Regions from separate parts of the Streptomyces sp. NBC_01428 genome, predicted to be linked through region 1. Evidence: riboswitches for the same ligand, from Rfam matches in the RefSeq annotation. Region 1 holds a riboswitch; each other region holds the start of a gene.
The links. Region 1 has a riboswitch for cyclic di-AMP ahead of OG406_RS36520 (C40 family peptidase). Riboswitches for the same ligand answer to the same signal wherever they lie in the genome.
Positions count from the first base shown of each region.

Region 1 (5,903 bases):
GTCGCGCAGCAGGGCGATGCCCAGCGGCACCATGCCCATGCCCATGCCCTGCAGGCCGCGCCCGACGATCATCGGCGTGACGGACGAGGACAGGGCGCAGACGACCGAGCCGACCACGAGCGGGACGGAACAGGCGAGCAGCATCCGCCGCTTGCCGAGCAGGTCGCCCAGCCGGCCGGAGACCGGGACGCAGACGGCGGCGACGAGCAGCGTCACGGTGATCACCCAGGCGCTGTTCGCGGGGGTGGTGTGCAGGATCTGCGGCAGCTCGGCGATGAGCGGAGTGACCAGCGTCTGCATGATCGCCGCCACGGTGCCGGCGAAGGCGAGTGTGGCGATCACACCGCTCGCTCGGGCGGTGGGCTGGGGGGCGTCCATGAGGGACTCCTCGGGTGTCTCGGTGTGTCTCGGGGTGACTGCCTGCGGGGCAAGGGATGTGCATCGTACACGTCGTATGTATTGCGCATGTGATGTGGCTCATGCATGCAGATGTGGGACCATGGTCGCGGGCCGTGCCTATACGTGTGACGCGCGGTCCGTGCGACAGCCGGAGGCGACAGGCGCGATGGTCAGGCCCACCCACGAGGTCGAGTACGAGCAGATGCTGCTGAGCCGTCACGGCCTGATGCACCAGAAGGGCGGCCGGACCAAGGACGGTGTCCTGGAGCGCAGCGCGTACGTCCTGCTCAGCCGCATCCGGGTCCAGGGGCCCATGTCGATCGGTGAACTGAGCGACGCCTTCGGGCTCGACGCCTCCACCCTCAACCGGCAGACCGCGGCCGCGATGCGGGCCGGGCTCGTCGACCGCATCCCCGACCCCGACGGCGGCATGGCCCGCAAGTTCCGCATCACGGAGGAGGGTTCACGCCTCCTGGACCAGGAGCGGCAGCAGCTCATCAGCTCCCTGGACCGTGTCATGGCCGACTGGCCGGAGTCGGACATCGCCGCCTTCGCGTCCTACCTGCGCCGCTTCAACGCCGACATCGAGCGCATCGGCGGACGGCCCTGGCCGCGTCCCTGACCCGTCCGTCGGCCGGCCGCGGGCCATCCGAAAACCCGGTGACCCGCCGACCGGCACCCCCTAGCCTCACCTGCATGGACATGACCGGGGGACTGTTGAACGTCGTCGACGTCGAGGCGACCTGCTGGGAGGGGCAGCCACCGCCCGGCGCCGTGAGCGAGATCATCGAGATCGGTCTGACGGTCGTCGATCTGGAGCAGGGCGTACGACGCGAGAAGCACCGACTGCTGGTGCGGCCCGCCCGGTCCACCGTCAGCGCCTTCTGCACGGAGCTGACGGGGCTGACCCAGGACGAGGTCGACCAGGGGGTCGGATTCGCCGACGCCTGCCGTGAGTTGGCCGCGCTGCACCGCGCGGGGGAGCGGCCCTGGGCGAGTTGGGGCGACTACGACCGCCACCAGTTCACCCGCCAGTGCGCCGCCACCGGCACGCGCTACCCGTTCGGCCACCGGCACACGAACGCCAAGGCCGCCTTCACCGCCGCCCACCGACTGCGCAAACGGCCGGGCATGGCGCAGGCACTGCGGATCGCCGAACTGCCCCTGGAGGGACGGCATCACCGGGGTGAGGACGACGCCTGGAACATCGCCGCCCTGATCCTCCGGCTCGCCGAGCGCGACGCCTGGCCGGACACGCCTTAGGGCCCGCGACGCTATGGAGGGGGCCGTTGTCGTTCACTCCCAAGGGTTGTTTGCCGGCAAGGTCCACGCGAACGGCGTGTGAGCCGGGGCTCCCGGGGGAGAACCTGGCTCGAACACGAACGCTGTCGCCGAGGAGCCCCGGGTGTCCGATGTCGTCTTCACCGCGGATTTCGCCTCCACCCGCCAATGGGTCGCCGGCCGCTCGTGGGCCTATCCCGACGGTGGCCCGGTCAACCCGGGCGACGACAAGCTCGACCACCTCGTGACCGACCCGGCCTACTGCCGTACGGGAGTCTTCCGCGCGACCCGACGCTCCGACGGTGCGTGGGACGCGGGGCTGCTCACCACCGAGGGCAGCGAGGACGCGTTCATGGTCCGCACGGGGGACGTGCTGGAGGCCCGGATCAGGCTGCCCACGGCGCTCGGTGCGTGGCCGGCCATCTGGACGTGGCGGGACGGCGGACAGGAGATCGACGTCTTCGAGTACCACCCGGACAACCCCGACCTGCTCGAACTCTCCAACCACGTCCGGAGCGCCCATCACTACTACCGGGACGAGGCGGTCCGGCCCGGTGCCCGGGTGGACCTCGTGGTCGAGTTCGGCGCCCACCGGGTCGTGTGGTGGGTGAACGGCGTCCGCGCCTTCGCCGACCGGCGCGGGGTGGGCCGACACTGGGAGGCCTATCTCATCGTCAACCTGTCGGTGTGCGGCGGGCGTTACCACCCGCCGCCCGCTCCCGACGTCGCGGAGATGGACTTCGCGGTGGACGGCCTGCTCGTCCGCAGACCCGCGTCCGACGAGCCGGACGGCGTGGCGGTGGACGTCGGCCTGTTCGACTGAACCGGCGGGCGCACCGGCCGAAGTCGGGCCGGACAGAACGACATTGGGCCCCGGCGGGTGCATCCGCCGGGCGATCCGGCACGGAAGTACGGCATCAGTAGCGACGTCGCGTTCGTGCACGTCGCACCGACAGGTGCCGAGGGCCATGACGAATCCGCAACCGGGGCGAGAGAGTCCCGAGGCCGCGTACATCGGCCATGTGGGCAACTGCCGCACGTGTCTGCGCGAATCGGGCCGCTGCCCGCGCGCCGAGCGCCTGTGGCGGCTCTACCAGGAGTGGCGCAGCGGCTACGGCGGCCGCCCCGGCGGAGCCGAGTGAGACCGCACCGACGACCCGCCTCGAAGGCCCACGGGAGTCCCGGTCCGGTCGCCGTACCCGGTCCGGACGATGTGAGGAAGGCGTAGGTCCACCGACCGCCCGCCTCCGGTCGAGCTGGACAGGGACGACCGGGGGCGGGTTCATGCGGTGGCACGCGCCTGACCGCGACCGGCCGGAGCCCCTGATCCGGCTGCGGGACGGAAGAGGCACGTGCCCCTTCCCGGGATGGCGCCTCGCGCGGGCCCGGCGGGCGGCGGCTCCACCAAACCGTCCGCGCGTCGGCTCCGGATATCCAGTGACCGGCGGCACGATCCCTCGTCGGCCTAGGGTGGGGCGTCGAGAACGCTCCGACGGTGAAGAGGTGTCATGCGAGGCTCTGCGCGGATGTCCGCCCGCGACGGACTGCGTCCCGGGGCGGCCCGGACGCTGACGGCGCTGGTGCCGCACCGGCTCACGGGCGGGGACGCGGGTCCGGCACGGGCCGCGGTGCTGATCCTGCACGGCGGCAGGGCGGACAGTCGGGCGCCCTCCCGGCCCTGGCACGTCTCGGGGCTGCGGATGCGGCCCTTCGTGCGCGCCGTCACCCGGGCCGTGCCGGACGAGGACGTCTTCGTCGGGCAGGTGCGCTACCGCGTACGCGGCTGGAACGGAGCAGCCGCCGATCCGGTCGCCGACGTCCACCGGGCCCTCGCCGAACTCACCGATCTGGTGGGGGACGTGCCGGTGGTGCTGGTCGGTCACTCGATGGGAGGCCGCGCAGCCCTGCGCGCCGCCGCCGCGCCCCAGGTGAGGGCCGTGGTCGCCCTGGCGCCCTGGTGTCCGACGGGCGAGCCGGTGGCCCATCTGCGGGACAAGCGGGTGATCGTGCTGCACGGCGACCGGGACCGGATCACCGAGCCCGCGTCGTCCTTCGCCCTGGTGCGCCGGGCCGCGAAGGAAGGATCCTCCGCGAGCGCCGTACGGGTCGCGGGCGGTGACCACGCGATGCTGCGGCGCGCGCGGACCTGGCACGAGGCCACGGGCTCGGCGGTCGCCGGTCTGGTGTCCCGCGCCGACGGCCCGGACGAGCGGCTTCCCGCCGAGGGGCCGAACGGCGAACCCGGCGTCCTCTAGACCCGCGCCCGACCGGGCGGGAGGCGGCTTTCACCGGGCATGAACTAGGCGGAATCCAGCCGGTCCGCGGGATCCGGACCGGGGGCGAAGGAGCGACGCGAGCCGGCCGTGACGCGCGGGGCGGACCCGGGAAGCGGACCGCCCGTGGACGGATCCCAGCTGAGGATCCACTCGAAGTCGCGCTGCAGCCGCCGGGCTTCGCTCCGGACGAGCGTCGGTATGTCGCCGCGTTCGGAGATCAGTTGGGCATAGATCGGTGCATCGTGCACGTGGGGATCCTCGACTCGCTCTCAGGGCCTTCCGCGGGCCTTCCTTGCCTCGACGGTAGGGCCGCGCCGCCGACGCGGTGGTGATCCGGCCGGGTCGGCCAGAACCGGTCACGGCATGACCAACGACAGCCGACGATGTCGAACGAGCCGTCAGGGAACGCCAGTTCTTTTCGTACCTCGAACGGCCTGCTCGCGCCGACCGGAAGTCCCGGCCCACCGTGGAGATGTGATGGAGGGAGCGGGGGCGGACGCGAACTCGCGACGGGCCCGCACCGCCGAACGCGGTCTTCCCGACGGCCTGTTCGCGCACGGGGTGTGCTCCCGTGGTCGCACAGCGGGGCGATGCGACGAAGGTCACGAAAATGTATCGGACATCTGGGACGTGGATCTTCACACGGAGGTCACAACCTCGCTAGGTTGACGACCAGGCCGCCCGACTCCCTCCGGCGAACGCTCGCCGGGCGGTGCGGCCTCCGCCGAGTCCGGCCCGTCCTCGTGGCAGCCGGAGCCGGGGACCCACCGAACCTGGGGTGAATCGGCCAACTGCCTTACGGGGCAAGGGCCGTAGGGCATACCTTCCGGAACCGTCCGCCCGAACCCGACAGCTAACCCGGTAGGCGGACGACGGAAGGAGTGCCATCCCCATGGCGCCGGAACGCACCGAGCCCAGCGGCGACGAAGTCCGCCGACGGCTCGCATCCCTCTACGACCGGGCCGAGGACGACACCGGCAACTTCAACGCCACCCGCGCCCTGGCCGGCCTCTCCTCCCGGCAGGGCGACCGGCGCGCCGTGGCCCGACGGCTCACCGACCAGGGCCCGGCCGTGGAACAGCGCGGGGGTGTCGATGCCGCCCAGAGCGATCTCATGCGCCAGTGGTTCGACGGCGCGCGTTCCCGGCTGGGACCCACGGTCGCGGCCGTACTGCCCGTGGACCGGCAGCCCGACCGAGGGCGCGGGACCGCCCGGTCCGGCGGGGGCGCCGGACGCCCCATGGAGCTTCCCGCCCAAGACGTCCGCGCTGTAGCCGAGTTGACGGCTGCTCCCGTACGGGAACTGACGGCCGGCCCTGTCGCGGCGCCGGTCGCGGAACTCACCGCCCGTCCCGTCCTCGAACTGACCGCCGGCCCGGTGTCCGGGCCGACGACCGGGCGCGCCCTCGCGGTGCCGGACGGCGGCGCCCCGGCCACCGGGCCCCTTCCGGTGGTGAGCGGACCCACGCCCGCCGCCGACACGTCCTCCCCGCGGTTCCGCAAGGACCGCGCCCGGCGCAAACTGGCCGCCGCGCAGGACCTGCTGACCCGGCACAACGCGCGGCGGAGCGTGGCGGCGCCGGTCGCGTACCCGCCCCTTGCACTGCCGCCCGCGGAGACGGCCGCCCCCGCGGACCCGTACTGGCCGGCCCGGAACGCGCAGGTACCGGCCGCGACGGCCGCGTACCCGTCCGTGGCCGGTGCCGCGTGGCCGGCGGTCGAGGCCGGGTACTCGCAGGTCGAGAATGCCCCGCTGCCGGTTGCGGCCGTCGAGTACCTGCCGCCGCAGGAGATGTGGTCCGCCCCGGCCCAGCCGGTGGCCCCGGCCGTCGACGACAGCCGGTACCCGTCGTGGCCGGAACCCGTGAACCAGCCGGCGCCCGGCGCCCCCTGGTCCGCCGATCCGAACCCCGGGTACGACACCGGAAGCATCCCCGCCCTCGCGGT
Region 1 covers NZ_CP109499.1:8,356,521-8,362,423, forward strand. The annotation lists gene OG406_RS36485 (MFS transporter) at 1-378, opposite strand, end outside; gene OG406_RS36490 (MarR family winged helix-turn-helix transcriptional regulator) at 566-1,021, shown strand; gene OG406_RS36495 (3'-5' exonuclease) at 1,096-1,662, shown strand; gene OG406_RS36500 (beta-glucanase) at 1,805-2,503, shown strand; gene OG406_RS36505 (hypothetical protein) at 2,649-2,822, shown strand; gene OG406_RS36510 (alpha/beta hydrolase) at 3,189-3,935, shown strand; gene OG406_RS36515 (hypothetical protein) at 3,980-4,204, opposite strand; cyclic di-AMP (ydaO/yuaA leader) riboswitch at 4,669-4,839, shown strand; gene OG406_RS36520 (C40 family peptidase) at 4,849-5,903, shown strand, end outside.

Region 2 (5,903 bases), 5.7 Mb from region 1:
GTCCGGGACGCGGCATCTCGGGGGCGAGGGAGGCGTTCAACCGCACCTCCGGTGAGGTGTTGATGACGCCGAAGGCGTTCGGCCCGATGATCCGCATCCCGTACGTGCGCGCGTGCCGGACGAGTTCGCGCTGGCGCTCGCGTCCCTCCACGCCGCTCTCGGCGTAGCCGGCGGAGACCACCACGAGCCCCTGCACCCCGTGCTCGCCGCACTCGCTGACGACGTCGAGGACCTGCTCGGCGGGGACGGCGACGACCGCGAGGTCGACGGGCTCCTCGATGTCCCGGACGGAGCGGTGCGCTGGGACACCGTCCAGGTCCTTCTCCTCCAGTGCCCTGTTCACGGCGTAGAGGCGGCCGGTGAAGCCGGCCCCGCGGAGGTTGTCGAGCACACTGCGGCCCACTCCCCCCGGGGTGCGCCCCGCCCCGATGACGGCGACGGAGCCGGGCGCCAGGAGCCGCTTCACGGACCGCGCCTCGGCGCGCTGTTCCCGGGCACGCTGCACGGCGAGCGAGCGGTCGGTGGGTTCGAGGTCGAACTCCAGGCGTACGACGCCGTCCTCGAAGCTGCGCTTCTGGGTGTATCCGGCGTCCGTGAAGACCTTGATCATCTTGTTGTTCGCGGGGAGCACCTCGGCGGCGAAGCGGCGGATCCCGCGCTCGCGGGCCACGGCCGCGACGTGTTCGAGGAGGGCCGAGGCGACACCGCGGCCCTGATGGGCGTCCTGTACGAGGAAGGCGACCTCCGCCTCGTCGGCGGGCGCGGACGCGGGCAGGCCCCGGGCGTCGATCCGGTCGTACCGCACCGTGGCGATGAACTCGCCGCCGACCGTGGCCGCCAGACCCACCCGGTCGACGAAGTCGTGGTGCGTGAAACGGTGGACGTCCTTGGCGGAGAGCCGGGGGTAGGGCGCGAAGAAGCGGTAGTACTTCGACTCGTCCGACACCTGCTCGTAGAAGCTGACCAGTCGCTCCGCGTCGTCGACCGTGATGGGCCTGACGCGCGCGGTGCCGCCGTCGCGCAGCACCACGTCGGCCTCCCAGTGCGCGGGGTACTCGTGCCGGTCCGACGGGGTCTGCATGCGCCCCAGACTACGGCTCGCGTACGACAACGGCGCGAGGCAGTCTGTGCGGAACGGGCGTCGTACCGGGGCCGCGGTGGGACGCTGCTCGTGGGCCGGAGACAGTGCCGTCCGGGCAGGCTTCACGATATGGGACACTGGTCTAGACAACCCTGAACAGCTGAAGGGCAGCATCACATGGCTGAGCGCCGCGTCAACGTCGGCTGGGCTGAGGGCCTCCACGCCCGCCCCGCCTCCATCTTCGTCCGGGCCACCACGGCCTCCGGCGTCCCCGTGACGATCGCCAAGGCCGACGGCAACCCCGTCAACGCGGCCTCCATGCTGGCGGTCCTCGGTCTGGGCGCCCAGGGCGGCGAGGAGATCGTCCTCGCGTCGGACGCCGAGGGTGCGGACGCCGCCCTCGACCGCCTGGCGAAGCTGGTCGCCGAGGGGCTCGACGAGCTCCCCGAGACCGTCTGAGCCCCCTAGGCACTCGGACATCACACGGCTGAGCCGCGCCATCCCCCACCGGGAGGCGCGGCTCAGCCGTTTCCGTACGCCGTCCCGCGTTTTCGTACACCGTCCCGGAATTCACGGGACACGTCCGGATCACACCGTGCGTGAACGAAAGGAACGCGTGCCCGAAATTCCCGGCACGCGAATAAAACGGCAGCAGAAATAGCGCCCCGCCGAATAACCCTCTTTGTATACGGCGCCCGTGTTAATGACGCTGGCCCGTCATGTTTACGGGATGTTGCGAAGTCCTCACACGGTCCTGCCGGTCCCCGCCGGCGGGGAATCGCAGCCGGTGCGCGGCCGCCGAGCGCTCCGCGTGCAGCGCGGTGATCGCACGGGCCCGCTCGCCGTCCCCTCGGGCGACCGCGTCGACGATGCCGCCGTGCTCCGCCCAGGACTCGGCGGGGTTGACCGGCGCCTCGACCACGTACATCCAGGCGATCTTGTGTCGCAGCTGGGAGAGGGTCGACGTCAGCGCGGGGCTTCCGGAGGCCTGTGCGAGCGTCTCGTGGAACCAGCCGCCCAGGGAGCGCAGATCCTCACTGTTGCCCCGCCTGGAGCGCTCCTGGCCCAGCCTGACCAGCCCGCGAAGCACCTTGAGGTGGGCCTCGGTACGACGCTGCGCGGCGCGTGCGGCAGCGAGCGGCTCCAGCAGCATGCGCATCTCCAGGAGATCCGCGCCCTCCTGCTCGCTGGGTTCGGCGACACAGGCGCCCGCGTGTCGCCGGGTGACCACGAAGCCCTCGGCCTCCAGGGTGCGCAGCGCCTCGCGCACGGGGACGCGCGAGACGCCGTAGCGCCGCGCGAGCAGTTCCTCGGTGAGCCGGCCGCCACGCTCGTAGACGCCCGCGACGATGTCGTCGCGGATCGCCGTGCATACCGAGTGCGCCGGAATACGCATGACCGGACCTCCGCTTTAATCCCCGCGAAACGCCATCGATTGACGCTTGTTCAGTGACTCTATTGCAGGAAGCCTTAATTTCCGATGGCGGGCCTGAATCCATGGATATTTTTTGGACAGAGGGCCTCCGGAAACGATGATGCCCCGGCTCGGTGAGCCGGGGCATCGAAAACGGTGGAGAAGCCGCGAAGCGGTCGTCAGACGTTGACGCCGTGCGAGCGGAGGTACGCGACGGGGTCCATGTCGGAGCCGTACTCCGCGGTGGTGCGTGCCTCGAAGTGGAGGTGCGGTCCCGTGGTGTTGCCGGTCGAGCCGGAGATCGCGATCTGCTGGCCCGGGGTGACCGTCTGCCCCACGGAGACGCCGATGGACGACAGGTGCCCGTACATGGTGTACGTGCCGTCGTGCATCTTGATCACCACTTGATTGCCGTAGGCGCCGCCCCAGCCGGCCGTGACGACGGTTCCGGCGCCGACGGAGTGCACCGAGGTGCCCGATGCCGCGTGGAAGTCGACTCCGGTGTGGCTGCCGGACGACCAGAGGCTGCCGCCGGTCTTGTAGCCGGTGGAGACGTACGAGCCGGCTATCGGCAGGACGAAGGTGTTGAGCCGCTTGCGCTCGGCGGCACGGGCGGCCCGCTCCTTGGTCTCGCGCGCCTTCGCTGCCTGCTCGGCGGCCTTCTTGCGGGCGGCCTGCTCGGCCTTCTCCCGCGCGGCGGCCACGTCGGCGGCGTGCTGCTGCGCGTCGGCCTGCTCGTCGATCTGCTCGGCCACGGAGTCACCGATGGTGATGGCCTGGGTCAGCCCGGTCTGCTCGGCGGAGGGTTCCGCGGCGAACGCGGGGGCCGCGAGGGTTCCGAGGACACCGGTGGTGGTGAGGGCCGCGACGCCGACTACGTTCTTCGTGGTGCGCTGCACGCGGCTCGGACGACGATGCTTCCCGGTGCCACAGGTGAACGCCATGTAAGGGCTGATCCTTTCCTTCCTTCTCGCCTACCGGGTTAGCTGACGGGTTCGGAGCAGGAAGGTCTCCTACGGGCTCCCTCCGGGGAGGGCGTCCGATTCACCCCAGGGACTACGTGGGTCCCCGGCTCCCCTGGCTCGCGCCATGCGGGGACTCGGCGATGACTGTCCGGTGCCGCGGGCGCGGCGCACTGCCTGACGAACAGCCGGACTGACGCTAAACGCGGCATCTTTCGAACAACAAACGGATCACGGTTTTTGTAGCGCATCCCACAGCACAGAAGGCAACCTCCGTACCAATACGGACATCTTGGGGGCGATGTCCGCGTAAAAGAGGGCCCTGGTGACTCTTCAGTCACCAGGGCCCATCTCGGTCACACGGTCCTACTCGGCGGTGACCACGGTGACTTCACCGATGCCGAGCGCCCTGACCGGCTCCTCGATCTGCGCGGCGTCGCCCACCAGGACGGTCACCAGACGGTCCGTCGGGAAGGCGCTGACGGCGGCGGCGGTGGCCTCCACCGTGCCGGTGGCAGCCAGCTGCTGATAGAGCGTCGACTGGTAGTCGTCCGGCAGGTACTGCTCGACCTGGTCGGCGAGGGTGCCCGCGACAGCCGCCGCCGTCTCGAACTTGAGGGGCGCCACGCCCACCAGGTTCTGCACGGCGACGTCGCGCTCCGCGTCGGTCAGCCCCTCGGCCGCGAGGGTGCGGAGCACCTTCCACAGGTCGTCCAGCGCCGGGCCGGTGTTCGGGGTGTCCACCGAGCCGCTGATGGCGAGCATCGCGGCACCGGTGCCGTCCGGCGCGGAACGAAGGACCTGGCCGAACGCCCGCACGCCGTACGTGTAGCCCTTCTCCTCGCGCAGGACGCGGTCCAGGCGTGAGGTGAGGGTGCCGCCCAGGCAGTAGGTGCCGAGCACCTGGGCCGGCCACACACGGTCGTGCCGGTCGGCGCCGACCCGCCCGATGAGCAGCTGCGTCTGGACGGCGCCGGGGCGGTCCACGATGATCACGCGGCCCGTGTCGTCGGCGTGCACCGGCGGTACGGGGCGCGGCTCGGCGGTCGAACCGGTCCAGGAGCCGAGGGTGTCACCGAGCAGCGCGTCCACGTCCACGTCGGTGAGGTCGCCCACCACCACGGCGGTGGCGGTCGCGGGACGAACGTGCTTCTCGTAGAAGGACCGTACGGCCGCGGAGTCGATCTTCTGGACGGTCTCCTCGGTGCCCTGGCGGGGGCGCGACATGCGCGCGGTCGCCGGGAACAGCTGGCGGGAGAGCTCCTTGGCCGCGCGGCGGGCCGGGTTGGCCGTCTCGTGCGGGATCTCGTCGAGCCGGTTGCGCACCAGGCGCTCGATCTCGCTGTCCGCGAAGGCCGGTGCCCGCAGGGCGTCGGCGAGCAGGCCCAAGCCCTTGGGCAGGCGCGAGACGGGCACTTCGAGGGACAGCCGGACACCGGGGTGGTCGGCGTGCGCGTCGAGCGTGGCGCCGCAGCGCTCCAGCTCGGCGGCGAAGTCCTCGGCCGAGTGCTTGTCGGTGCCCTCGGAGAAGGCACGCGCCATGATCGTGGCGAGGCCGTCCAGGCCCGCGGGCTCTGCCTCCAGCGGCGCGGCGAGGATCACCTCGACGGCGACGACCTGCTGGCCGGGGCGGTGGCAGCGCAGGACGGTCAGGCCGTTGTCGAGGGTGCCGCGCTCGGGGGCGGGGAACGCCCACGGCTTCGGCTGGCCGGCCTGCGGCTGCGGATGGAAGTCCATGGTGGCGAGCTCGGTCACTTCGCCGCCTCCTCGTCGGTGTCGTCAGCGGCGTCGGTGGCTTCGGGGGCGGTGGGCTCGTAGACGAGCACGGCGCGGTTGTCGGGGCGCAGGCGGGCCTTCGCGACCTCCTGGACCTCCTCGGCGGTGACCTCGAGGACGCGCTGTACGGCGGTCAGGGCGAGCTGCGGGTCACCGAACAGGACGGCGTACCGGCACAGTTCGTCCGCGCGGCCGGCGACCGTACCGAGGCGGTCCAGCCACTCGCGCTCCAACTGGGCCTGCGCGCGCTCCATCTCCTCGGCCGTCGGGCCCTCCTCGGCGAACCGGGCGAGCTCCTCGTCGACGGCGGCCTCGATGACCGGGACCTCGACGTCACCGGACGTCTTCACGTCCAGCCACCCCAGGGAGGGCGCTCCGGCGAGCCGCAGCAGGCCGAAGCCGGCGGCCACGGCGGTGCGGTCACGGCGTACGAGCCGGTTGTAGAGCCGGGAGGACTCGCCGCCGCCGAGGACGGTGAGAGCGAGGTCGGCCGCGTCGCACGCACGCGTGCCGTCCTCCGGGAGGCGGTAGGCGGCCATCAGGGCGCGCGCCGGGACCTCCTCCTCGACGACCTCGCGCAGCTGCTCGCCGATGGTCTCGGGCAGCGAGCCATCGCGCGGGGCGGGCTTGCCGTCGTGCCCGAGGACGGAGCCGAAGTACTTCTCCACCC
Region 2 covers NZ_CP109499.1:2,674,831-2,680,733, forward strand. The annotation lists gene OG406_RS11525 (bifunctional acetate--CoA ligase family protein/GNAT family N-acetyltransferase) at 1-1,081, opposite strand, end outside; gene OG406_RS11530 (HPr family phosphocarrier protein) at 1,259-1,540, shown strand; gene OG406_RS11535 (GntR family transcriptional regulator) at 1,782-2,477, opposite strand; gene OG406_RS11540 (M23 family metallopeptidase) at 2,675-3,439, opposite strand; cyclic di-AMP (ydaO/yuaA leader) riboswitch at 3,453-3,610, opposite strand; gene OG406_RS11545 (M16 family metallopeptidase) at 3,824-5,212, opposite strand; gene OG406_RS11550 (M16 family metallopeptidase) at 5,209-5,903, opposite strand, start outside.
Region 2: linked by a shared signal. The riboswitch ahead of OG406_RS11540 (M23 family metallopeptidase) and the one ahead of OG406_RS36520 (C40 family peptidase) in region 1 are both predicted to bind cyclic di-AMP.

Region 3 (5,903 bases), 2.9 Mb from region 1:
TGGCCTCCAGGGTCCCGATCGCGGACGCCGCCCGGGGGCACGTCAGGTAGTACGTGGTCGGGAAGGGGGTGCCGTCGGGGAGGCGGGGCGCCGTCTCCACCACGTCGGGCTGACCGCAGGGGCAGCGGTGCGCGATCGCGCGCAGCCCGCGCGGCGGCCGGCCGAGCTGCTGCTTGAAGGCCTCGACGTCGGCGTCGGTGGGCTCGGTGCGCGGGGTGGTCGGCGGTGGCGTTTCCATGCCGTGAGTCACGTGTCTTTCTGGTCAGTTCAGGGGTTCGTCACTGGTCGGCGGCGTCGGACTTGTCCACGCCGTCCCAGACGTTGGTGTACCAGGGGCGGTCGGCGGCACCCTGGCCGGCGCGGGCCTGCTTCGCCGCGTCCGGGTCGACCACGATGTAGCCGTTCTCGCCCGGCATGACGTAGTGCAGCCGCTGCCGGATCTGGTGCTCGGCGTACGCGTCGTCCTGCCAGCGGGCCTTCAGGTCACGCAGTTGCTCGACCCGCTGACGGGCCTGCTCCTGACGGTGCTCCAGGTCGGCGACCTCGGCACGCTGGGAGACGTACTGCCGCATGGGATAGGCGAGCGCGACGATCAGGGAGCACAGGACGAGAGCGAGGAGCGCGGCCCGGCCGGTGAGCCGGGAACGGCGGGCCTGCCGTTTGGTCTGGGAGCGGTAGACCCGGGCCGCCGTCTGCTCGCCGAGCAGCTTGAGCCTGGTCGAGGTGGAGAACCGGTCCCGGTCCTTCACGGCCATGAGTCCCGCCTCCCCAGTACCGGCCCACCGTGGTGCGGGCCCGTCACGTGCGTACGTCCCCGCACACGGTACGGGACCGAGTACGGGGACGTACGTACGACGCTTCCTAAGGAGCGGGTGGTGCTCAGCCCTTGAAGCGGGGGAAGGCGCTGCGGCCGGCGTACACCGCGGCGTCGTCGAGGATCTCCTCGATGCGCAGCAGCTGGTTGTACTTGGCGACGCGGTCCGAGCGAGCCGGGGCGCCGGTCTTGATCTGGCCGCAGTTCACGGCGACCGCGAGGTCGGCGATGGTGACGTCCTCGGTCTCGCCGGAGCGGTGGGACATCATGCACTTGAAGCCGTTGCGCTGGGCCAGCTCGACGGCGTCCAGCGTCTCGGTCAGCGAGCCGATCTGGTTGACCTTGACGAGCAGGGCGTTGGCGGAGCCCTCCTCGATGCCGCGGGCCAGACGCTCCGGGTTGGTGACGAAGAGGTCGTCGCCGACGATCTGGACCTTGTCGCCCAGCCGGTCGGTGATGACCTTCCAGCCGGCCCAGTCGTCCTCGTACAGCGGGTCCTCGATGGAGACGAGCGGGTACGCGGAGACGAGCTCCTCGTAGTACTCCGTCATCTCGGCGGCCGAGCGGGACTTGCCCTCGAACTCGTACTTGCCGTCCTTGTAGAACTCGGACGCGGCGACGTCGAGCGCGAGGCCGATCTGCTCACCGGGGATGTAACCGGCCTGCTTGATGGCCTCGACGATGAGGTCGAGGGCGGCGCGGTTGGACTCCAGGTTCGGGGCGAAGCCGCCCTCGTCACCGAGGCCGGTCGACAAGCCCTTGGTCTTCAGCACCTTCTTGAGCGTGTGGTAGATCTCGGCGCCCCAGCGCAGGGCCTCCGAGAACGACTCCGCGCCGATCGGGGCGATCATGAACTCCTGGATGTCCACGTTCGAGTCGGCGTGCGACCCGCCGTTCAGGATGTTCATCATCGGAACGGGCAGCAGGTGCGCGTTCGGGCCGCCCAGGTAGCGGAAGAGCGGCAGGTCGGACGCCTCGGAGGCGGCGTGCGCGACGGCGAGCGAGACGCCGAGGATCGCGTTGGCGCCGAGCGAGCCCTTGTTGTCGGTGGCGTCCAGGTCGAACATCGCCTGGTCGATCAGGCGCTGCTCGGTGGCGTCGTAGCCGACGAGCTCCGGGCCGATCTGCTCGATGACGGCGAGGACGGCCTTCTCGACACCCTTGCCCTGGTAACGGTTGGGGTCACCGTCACGGAGCTCGATGGCCTCGAAGGCACCGGTGGAGGCGCCGGACGGAACGGCGGCACGACCCGTGCTGCCGTCGTCGAGGCCGACCTCGACCTCGACCGTGGGGTTGCCTCGGGAGTCCAGGATTTCCCGGGCTACGACGACGTCGATGGACGGCACGAGCATCTCCTTCTGGGATGTGACGCGAATACGCAGGGCTTGGCTAGTCCTGCGGGACGAGCCTAACCGGCCCGGAGGGATCGGCCAGCCGATCGACCACCCCTTGGGCAGAACTCGGGGTACATATTGTTCCCGATCGGAACAAAAACGAGATGAAAAACCCCGCTCCGGCGCGTACGGGGGAACACGCGCCGGAGCGGGGAGCCCGTGGGGACGGGAACCCTCGGTGGGGATCAGGCCCGGGGACCGGGCCCGCGAGGGGCTGTCGTTCAGCCGGGCGGAGCCGCCGGGCCGGGTGGTGGTCGCCGTCCGCCGAGGGCGACCACGTCCGGCCGGTGTGCGGCCTCGCTCAGTGCAGGTGGAGCTGCTGGCCCGGGAAGATGAAGTCGGCGTCGTCCACGATGTCGTGGTTCAGCTTGAACAGCTTCTGCCAGCCGCCCTTGACGTGGTGCTTCTGGGCGATCGAGCTGAGGGTGTCACCCTTGACGACCTTGTACTCGCCGTCGCCCTTCTCGACCTTCTTGCCGGTCGGGGTGGTGACGGTCTTCTTGGCGGCCGGGCGCTCCTGCGAACGGGAGGCGGGCTGCTCGGACGTGCGGTCCTGCGAGCTGCCGGCCGACGAGGAGCCGGAGGAGGTCGACGGCGCCGCGGGGGTGGAGCTGCCACCGCTGTAGGCGGCGCTCGACAGGCCGGTGCCGCAGGTCGGCCAGGCACCCTTGCCCTGCGCGGCGAGGACCTTCTCGCCGACGGCTATCTGCTGCGACTTCGAGGCCTGGTCGGCGGTGGAGGCGTACGCGGTGCCGCCGTACGCGGCCCAGGTGGAGGACGAGAACTGCAGGCCGCCGTAGTACCCGTTGCCGGTGTTGATCGACCAGTTGCCGCCGGACTCGCACTGGGCGACGGCGTCCCACTCGGAGCCGGTCGCGGCGGAGGCGTTGCCCGCGGCCATCAGCGGCGCGGCGATGGCGACACCGGTGACACCGGCGAGCGTGGCGACCCGGGTGGCCTTGTTCGGACGGCGGTGCTTGCCCTTGCTGGAAAACAGCATCGAGAGATCCCCTCACCGACGCCTGCGAGGTGAGCTGTCGGGTTCGGGCCGGTTGAGTTGCCCGGCCGCACGTCCCCGGTCCCGTCTCGGAACCACGGCGTGCGGCTTTACCCCAAGCCGTCCCCGGGCGTCTCTCAACTCCCGGTCGCGGCACTTACCTTGGGTCCCCCGCTCCTGCCTACGGCGCTTGACGCGACGACTGTTCCCGTACGGCCGCTGGCAGGATTCGGCGTTGCGACCGTCGGGGCCCGCTGTGGCGAGCGGTCACGACCGTAAGCAGTCGATCGCCTGAATTTCAAAGACGATCAGGGCTTCTGAGACTCATGTCTCACTCGCACCAAACCGGACATTCCACGGCGAACCGTGACGTGAACTCCCGCTACTTTTCGACCGATTCGCTATCAACAGCAAGGCTCTGACCGGGCAGGATGAGGTCCGGGTCGATGCCCACGGTCTTCTCGTTGGCGGCGTACAGGTCGGCCCATCCGCCCGTGACGTCGAGGGCGTCGGCGATCTTCCAGAGGTTGTCGCCGGAGCGCACGACGTAGGTGCCGTCGCCGGCGTCACGCGCGTCGTCCGAACCGCGCGAGGCGTGCCGCCCGGCAGTGCCGTCGGTACGGCTGTCGGTCGCCGCGTCCGCCCCGTCCTCGTCGGCGCTGCCGCCGCGGTGCCGTCCGGCCGCGGTGGACGCGTCCCCGGAGGGCTCCGAAGAGGCGTCACTGCGGCCCGACTTGTCCGACTCTGATGCATCGGACGTCGACTTGTCCGACTTGTCGGAGCTGTTGGCGTCCTGTGAGCCGCCGGACTTCGTGCCGCTCTCGGTCGCCTTCGGCGAGGCGGTGTCACTCGCACCGGAGGAATCCGACGATCTGGACGATTCGGTGGAAGGGGAGGCGCTGGGCGAGGTGGACAGCCCGCTCGAACCGGAGTCGCCGGCGTCGTCCGACGCGCCGTCACCCATGCCCGTGTCGACGTCGACCCCGGCCGAGTCCTTGCTGAGGCCGGAGAGCGGTCCGCAGGTCGGCCAGGCGACGAGGCCCTGGCCGTCGAGCACCTTCTCGGCGACGGCTATCTGCTGCGAGCGGCTGGCCTGGTCGGCGCTCCGGGCGTACTCGAGACCGCCGTACCGCTCCCAGTTGTCCTGGGTGAGCTGGAGGCCGCCGTAGTACCCGTTGCCGCTGTCGGCGCTCCACGCGCCGCCGCTCTCGCACTCGGCCACCCGGTCCCAGGTGGTCCCGTCGGCCGCGCTCGCGCTCGACGCCCCGAGGAGCGGGATCGCGATGGCGGACCCGGTCACCCCTGCGGCGACGATGAGGGCCGGGGCCTGACGGGGGCGCCGGTGACGGCCGTTCCCGGAGAGCATGCGGGAGCCTTTCGCGTGACAACGGGGTGACTACGGCACCTACGGCGAAGTGACGATCGCCGGGGCCGCATTGATGGGTGAACGTATATGGACTCGAACGCTTGTCACAAGTCGATGCAGCGCAGATCACGTGAAGATCACAGTTGTGACGGCGTGTCAGTTGACGTCGTCCGTCGGGTCGGTCGGCCGGGCGTCCTCCCGGTGCCCGCGGGAGTCCTGCCCCACACCGTCACCAGGCGTTCCGGATGAACCGGTTCCGGACTGTCCGACCGGGGTGAACTCCACAGGAAGCGTCCGCAATCCCCGCATAATGAGCCCGCCACGCCATCGCAAATCGGCCGAATCTCCGGCGAGTTGGAGGTCGGGGAGCCGGGTGAGGAGGGTGGCCAGCGCGGTCTGCCCCTCCAGCCGGGCGAGCGGCGCGCCCAGGCAGTAGTGGATGCCGTGGCCGTAGCCGAGGTGCTGATTGTCACGCCGGGCGAGATCGAGGGTGTCCGGCTGCTCGAAGCGTTCGGGGTCGCGGTCCGCGGCGGCGAGGACGACGAGCACGGGGTCGCCCGCGGCGATGTCCTGGCCGCCGATCCGCACGCTCTCGGTCGCGAACCGCCAGGTGGCCAGCTCCACGGGCCCGTCGTAGCGCAGGAGTTCCTCCACCCCCGTCTCCAGCAGGCCGCTCTCCCCGGCCGCGAGGGAGGCCTGGAGGCGGGCCCGCTGCCCGGGGTGGGTCAGCAGGGCGTACAGGCCGTTCCCGATCAGGTTGACCGTGGTCTCGAACCCCGCGAACAACAGGATGAAGGCCATGGCGGCGGCCTCGTTCTCCGTGAGGTGCTCACCGTGGTCGGAGGCGCGGATGAGTCCGGAGATGAGGTCCTCGCCGGGCCCGGCCTCGGCGGGCAGCGCCTCCCGCTTGCGGTGGATCAGTTCGGCGAGATACCCGCGCATCTTCTTGACCGAGCGGGCGACCCCGCCCCGCGGACCGCCGCCGTGCCGGATCATCATTCCCGCCCAGTCCCGGAAGTCGTCCTGGTCCTCGCGAGGGACCCCGAGCATGTCGCAGATGGCGTAGATGGGAAGCGGGAACGCGAACTCGTGGATGAGGTCCGCCGACCCCTTCTCCGCGAACCCGTCGATGAGATCGTCCGTCAACTCCTGCACCCGCGAGGAGAACTCGGCGACGCGCCGCGGGGTGAACGCCTTGCTGACGAGCCGGCGCAGCCGGGTGTGGTCCGGCGGGTCGATGTTCAGCAGATGCGTCATCAGCTCGGCCTTGCGCTCCCCCGGGATCCCCGTCCTGCCCTTCGCGTGCGCGGACCCGTCGTGGTGCGCGGGGTT
Region 3 covers NZ_CP109499.1:5,468,441-5,474,343, reverse strand. The annotation lists gene OG406_RS23780 (DUF501 domain-containing protein) at 1-238, opposite strand, end outside; gene OG406_RS23775 (FtsB family cell division protein) at 279-755, opposite strand; gene eno (phosphopyruvate hydratase) at 880-2,166, opposite strand; gene OG406_RS23765 (LysM peptidoglycan-binding domain-containing protein) at 2,510-3,208, opposite strand; cyclic di-AMP (ydaO/yuaA leader) riboswitch at 3,213-3,404, opposite strand; gene OG406_RS23760 (transglycosylase family protein) at 3,588-4,571, opposite strand; gene OG406_RS23755 (cytochrome P450 family protein) at 4,728-5,903, opposite strand, start outside.
Region 3: linked by a shared signal. The riboswitch ahead of OG406_RS23765 (LysM peptidoglycan-binding domain-containing protein) and the one ahead of OG406_RS36520 (C40 family peptidase) in region 1 are both predicted to bind cyclic di-AMP.